2 regions of the Proteiniclasticum sp. genome follow, and region 1 is predicted to be linked to the other one. Evidence: a T-box and tRNA genes for the amino acid it is inferred to sense, from the RefSeq annotation. Region 1 holds a T-box; the other holds one or more tRNA genes.
The links. A T-box is a leader RNA that pairs with one kind of tRNA and senses whether it is charged. The one in region 1 lies ahead of proS (proline--tRNA ligase), so its partner is inferred to be a tRNA-Pro.
Positions count from the first base shown of each region.

Region 2: it encodes a tRNA-Pro, which carries the amino acid that the T-box ahead of proS (proline--tRNA ligase) is inferred to sense. The anticodon was not compared.

Region 1 is NZ_DAMBTF010000017.1:49,225-52,385, forward strand. Features, by position in the region: gene RTX25_RS10285 (peptidoglycan DD-metalloendopeptidase family protein) at 14-1,150, shown strand; gene RTX25_RS10290 (hypothetical protein) at 1,377-1,643, shown strand; T-box leader at 1,723-1,918, shown strand; gene proS (proline--tRNA ligase) at 1,956-3,161, shown strand, end outside.
Region 2 is NZ_DAMBTF010000002.1:35,871-39,031, forward strand. Features, by position in the region: gene arsA (arsenical pump-driving ATPase) at 1-569, opposite strand, end outside; gene arsD (arsenite efflux transporter metallochaperone ArsD) at 585-992, opposite strand; gene RTX25_RS01215 (metalloregulator ArsR/SmtB family transcription factor) at 1,020-1,394, opposite strand; tRNA gene RTX25_RS01220 (tRNA-Pro) at 1,561-1,636, shown strand; gene RTX25_RS01225 (hypothetical protein) at 1,723-2,133, shown strand; gene zupT (zinc transporter ZupT) at 2,244-3,062, opposite strand.

The DNA of each region.
Region 1 (3,161 bases):
ATGGAGGAAACAGATGAAGCATTTAAAAAGTATGATTGCAGCAATTCTTATCGCAGGTACTTTAAGCGGGTTTTCCGTAGATACAGTACATGCTGTTGAAGATAAAAAAGCAATGTTGGGTACAGTGAATAGTGAAATTGAAGCAGTCAGCCTGATCAAGCAGGAGACTGAAACTAAAATAGAAGTCAATCTTAATGAAATCGAACAAATTAATCAAGATAAAGAAATTCATCGCATAAGAGCAGAGTATTTAAGAGAGAATTTAGAAGTTACCGAGAAGAAACTCGGGATGCTGGATACCACAAAACCATCCAATATCATTCAGGCAGCGATGCTTTCCATATCAGGCGGGTATGTCAAAATGGAACTTGCTGATCTTCTAGGTGCTGTACATTCAACTCTGGATGAGTTTGAAGCCTATCAGGGAGAATTCCTGAAAGCCGAAGACCGCAAAGCGATAGAAGATGGCCTCAATGAAAAGATCCTGAATCTGAAAGAAGATCTTTATAAAAGTCAGACAAACATGATTTCTCTTCAGAAGGAAAAGGAATCCATAGATGCAGTCAATACAGAGCTGAACAGCAGAATGGGTGAGGTCGTTGTACAGGTTGAAACACTAAGTGTACAGAAGACCCAGCTGGAAACTGAAATCAGAGCTGAAGAAGAAAGAATCAGACTGGAACAGGAAAGAATCAGAATCGAACAGGAGAGAATTAAAGCTGAGCAGGAAAGGCTGAGACAGATCGAGCTTGAGAAGAAGAGAGCCTCAACCTTTATCAGACCTACTGAAGGAAGACTGACAAGCGGTTTCGGCAACAGAAAACATCCTGTAACAAAGAGAAATTCATTCCATGCAGGAATCGATCTGGCAAACTCGAAAGGGACCAGAGTGAATGCATCAAGAAACGGACAAGTCATTTTTGCAGGAAATAAAGGAACATACGGAAAATTTATCATCATCAGACATGCCAGTGGAGTAGAAACAGCTTATGCACATCTTAGTTCAATCAACGTAAAGGTCGGACAGAATGTGACACAGGGACAGCAGATCGGAAACATGGGCAGTACAGGAAGATCCACAGGAAGTCATCTGCACTTCGAAGTGAGAATCAACGGCAGTGCAGTCAATCCACTGAAATACTTTAAATAATACAAACAGGGAGAGCTAAGGCTCTCTTTTTTGTCTTCATTATTTCAACCTCAGTCACATCCTGAAACATTCATTTTTTATTCAAATGTTATGCACAGTATCCACAATATCTTGTGGGTAAGTCAGTGGTCAATCCTAAATATAGGTATAAATGGTGGAATGAACACGTATTATTGACAAAATAGAATATATGTTCTATTATTAAGTAAAGGTGGTGATGCTGCTCATGAATAATCCGGTAAAAAGAAAGAACCCCTGCGAAGTCATTACCTATGCCAAAGACGGACAGATTCTTCCCCTGAAGTTCAGGTATTATGCTGTGGATAAAGCAAGATATTTCACTGTAGATGTGGAGAAGATTCACTATATCACCACGGCCAACAGAAATGGCCTAAGAGAAATCACTTTCCACCTTGAGGGGAGAAGGAAGAGACTGAAAGAGAGATATGACCTGTATCTTGATCCGCGATATAAGACCTGGTGGATTGTGTGACCTGAGCCTGACTTTTCCCGGGATCATTTTCTGAAAAAATGAGTTGACCAAATTCCGTTTTTCCTATAGAATCTAAATGATATAAACGATGAGAAGAACCAGTACGAAAATCCTGCCTGCAAAGAGAGAGGGGAGCGGTGTGAACCCTTAAGGAAAGCTTTCGGAACCTGTCTTTGAGTTCTCAATTTTATTGAGCGGGGAATGCCGTTATCTTTAGAGTGGATACATAAGTATCAATTAGGGTGGTACCGCCGAATTTAAGTTTGGCCCCTTCGATTGATGCTTTTTTTATTTTTTTAGGAGGGAATACAGATGAACAACAACAAGAAGCTTGTAGAAGCCATCACTTCCATGGATGTGGACTTTGCGCAGTGGTATACCGATATCGTAAAGAAAGCTGAACTGATCGAATATTCAACAGTCAAAGGAGCAGTAATCCTCAGACCTTACGGCTATGCGCTGTGGGAAAACATTCAAGGGTATCTTGACAGAAAATTCAAGGAAACCGGACATGAGAATGTGTATATGCCTATGCTCATTCCTGAGAGTCTTCTTCAGAAGGAGAAGGATCATGTGGAGGGATTTGCACCTGAAGTTGCCTGGGTCACCCATGGCGGAACAGAAGAACTTCAGGAAAGACTCTGTATAAGACCTACATCAGAGACTCTTTTCTGTGAACATTTCTCGAACATCGTGCAGTCCTATAATGATCTGCCTAAGAAGTACAACCAGTGGTGCAGCGTGATAAGATGGGAGAAGACCACAAGGCCTTTCCTTAGAACTTCAGAGTTCCTATGGCAGGAAGGTCATACCATCCATGAAACTGCTGAAGAAGCACAGGAAGAAACCATCAAGATGCTGAATGTCTACTCGGATATGATGAAGGATTTCCTTGCTATCCCGGTCATCAAAGGAAGAAAAACAGACAAGGAGAAGTTTGCAGGGGCTGAAGCCACCTATACCATAGAAGCGCTTATGCATGACGGTAAGGCACTGCAGTCCGGTACCTCCCATAATTTCGGGCAGGGATTTGCTGAAGCATTCGGCATCCGATATACCGGTAAAGACGGAAAGCTCAGTCATGTGCACCAGACCAGCTGGGGACTTTCCACAAGAGTCATCGGTGCCATCATCATGGTTCATGGAGACGATTCAGGCCTCATTCTACCACCAAGAGTTGCACCTCATCAGCTGGTCATCATTCCTGTAGCCCAGCATAAGGAAGGCGTTCTTGAGAAGGCTGAAGAACTGAGAGAAAAACTTTCAAAAGTTGCCAGAGTCAAGGTTGATGCTTCAGACAAGAAGCCAGGCTGGAAGTTCAGCGAATATGAGATGAAGGGTGTTCCGCTAAGACTTGAGGTAGGACCTAAGGATATCGAAAACAATCAGGTAGTCCTGGTCAGAAGAGATACGAGAGAAAAGATCTTTGTATCCATGGACGATCTTGAGACAAAGGTGCCTGAGCTCCTCAATGAGATCCATGATGCGTTATACGAGAAAGCGCTGGCAAGAATGGAG
Region 2 (3,161 bases), on a different contig from region 1:
TAGACTTCTCTGTTGCCTTCAAGTCCGGAGAGCTGTCCGAGGCAGCTTGCACCTGAAGTGTTGCTGTCCAGAAAGCTTGTCCATGCAGAAGGCAGTTCAATCATTCTCAGGGTATGTCCGGTTGGAGCAGTATCAAAAATGATGTGATCATACTTCTTTCTCAGATCCTCATTGGATAGAAGGTTCGTAAATTCATTGAATGCTGCAACTTCCACAGTACAGGACCCCGATAGCTGCTCTTCCATATTGATGATGGCACTTTCAGGAAGAATCCCTCTATAAGGCGCAACAACAGTTTCCTTATATTCTGCAGCGGATTTTATGGGATCAAGATTCATGACATGGAGGTTCTCCACTTCCTTAAGCTCAGTGATGTCCTTTGTAAAATCGATATTGAAGATATCCTGAAGATTTGATGCGGGATCCGTACTCACAAGGAGCACTTTTTTTCCTTTTTCGGCAAAACCCACTGCGGTGGATGATGCAGTGGAGGTCTTGCCCACACCGCCCTTTCCTGTATAGAAAAGATACTTGTATTCTTCAAATTGTTCTGTCTGATATAAGTTCATGATTTCCTCCTCAGTCTAAAGGGTCAGCATCTTACCGGCATCGTCCGACAATTCTACGGGATCTACACCCGTCCAGGCTTTAAATTCTTCAGCTGTAGGATATCCGGATTTCTTCACGACTTTTCCGTCCATTACGGTTATGGGCAGCGTCTCTATTCCTTCATTTTTCATGATTTCCGTGACCTCCGGAACCTTCGTGAATTCCATAGGACTCATGGAAAGATTGTATCTTCTCACTTTGAATCCTCTTTTATTCAGTCCTCTGACGGTCGTTGTGATTCTTAGAAGCTCAGGATCCACGGATGGTCCACAGACACCGCTTTCGCAGCAGAGTGCCTTTTCATAGATTTTTATCTCCACAGGCTTCACAAGCTTTGCTGTTCCCTCTGCCATCACATCTGTCATTTCTCTTTTCATATTCATTTATATTTCCGCCTTTCTTCTATTATTTTAACCGGTTGTCGTAAACATCAGAATGTTTTCCTTTATGGTGTCACAGGAGAGTCCTCTTGTCTTATAGGCGCTGAGCCTTAAAAGGTCCTCCTGATAGATTTTTTCTTTCCTAAGGTCTGCAACAGTCAGAGCGATCATCGGATGCTCTTTCAGTGTTTCCTTATCCAGCTTGTAATAGCTGTACTTCGCATCTTTTCTGAAAACTGTTATCTTCGCATCGCTTAATCTGGACAGATGCCTTGAGACATTGGACTGGGTCATCTGAAGGATTCCTTCCACTTCACAGCCGCAGAGCTCATCTTCATAGAGAATATTGACGAGCCTAAGCCTGTTTTCATCTCCCAGGGCTTTAATGATTTTCAGGGTTTCCATTCACTCCCTCCTTCATATTATCATATTCACATGTAATCATATGACAAACAGAAATAAAATACAAGTGCATACGGCTGAAACTTTCAGACGAAGATAGAGGCCACATTTTTGCTCATCACTACCCTTGATTCCTGATATGTGATAGGATATAATTAGATTTGGCTATCGGGGTGTAGCGCAGATGGTAGCGTGCTTGACTGGGGGTCAAGAGGTCGCAAGTTCAAGTCTTGTCACTCCGACCATAGATTAAGGTCATGTATGAGGATTTTTCTCATGCATGACTTTCATTTTATCCTCAGATTCAAAAGCTTCGAAAGGGATAGTGAAAATGACAGATATAGAAGAGAATGCATACAAAGCAATGGTCAGTATTTTTGAAGCCCTAGCTTATGAAGAAAAACAACGATTCGACGGCCATTTTGCCGGAGATATGATCAAAGTAAATAAAAAAAGCTGTGTCTTCCCCGTTTTTGCAGGATTTAGCGGCAGTGACATAACCCTCGTAAGTCTGAGCAGAAAACTGGAAAAGGAGGATACTCTGCACATCCCTTTATCTCAGGTGAAAGAGATCAGCATGAAGAAGAGATTTCTCTCCAGAATATATACCCTACGCATCGAGTGCATGGACAGCACCTCTTACATTCTAGGAGTACCCCATACACTTTCCTATATCCCCGTGCAGAGAGAGAATGTGGATCTGTTTCTGACCACTCATTTCCTCTTGAAACTTAACCGCTGATTTTAGTATCTTAATCTTATGTAAGTAAAAAAATACAGTCATGGAGAATGTGGTTCATTCTCCATGACTGTATTTTTTTTAATTTCAATTTATCTCTTTTCCTCTTTGGGTCAGCTGAACAGGACGAGGCTTGCCGCCATGACCATCATGCCTGAAATCAGTCCATAGATGGCGATATGGTGTTCGCCGTACTTCTCTGCAGCAGGTAGAAGCTCATCCAGAGAGATATAGACCATGATTCCTGCAACCACCGCAAATACGATGCCGAACATGGATTCGGACAAGAAGTTCGCCAGAAGAAAGTATCCGATGATCGCGCCTAAAGGTTCTGAAAGACCGGAAAGGAATGAATACTTGAAAGCCTTTCTTCTGCTTCCTGTGGCGTAGTAGATCGGAACAGAAACGGCAATTCCTTCAGGAATATTATGAATGGCAATGGCAACAGCAATACTGATACCCATGGTCGGATCCTCAAGGGCTGCAATGAAGGTAGCAAGACCTTCCGGAAAGTTATGGATTGCAATGGCAAGAGCCGAAAACATCCCCATTCTTAAAAGATGGCTGGATTCAAGGGCTTCTCTCCTCTTTTCAGGTGAGACATCCATATCCTCAGGATCCTTGACTTCATGAGGATTTTCACCTTTAGGTACAAGTTTGTCGATGATTCCGATAATAAAGATTCCAGCAAAAAATGCCAGAGTGGTATAAAGATAACCTCTGCTCGCACCATGGGCAGCTTCAAGAGAATCTCTCGCTTTTACGAAGATTTCCACCATGGATACATAGATCATGACACCAGCGGAAAACCCAAGCGCAGCAGAAAGAAATTTCTTGTTGGTTTTTTTCGTGTAAAAAGCCAGAATACTTCCAACACCCGTTGCAAGTCCGGCAAATATGGTCAGCATAAATGCAAACAGTACTTCATTCATGTCGTAGGGCATTCTCTCACCTTCTTTCTATGCACTATTGTATGATATGCGAAGAGCTGAGACAACCCGTTTCCTTAAGAAACAGGCTGCCTTTTTTCA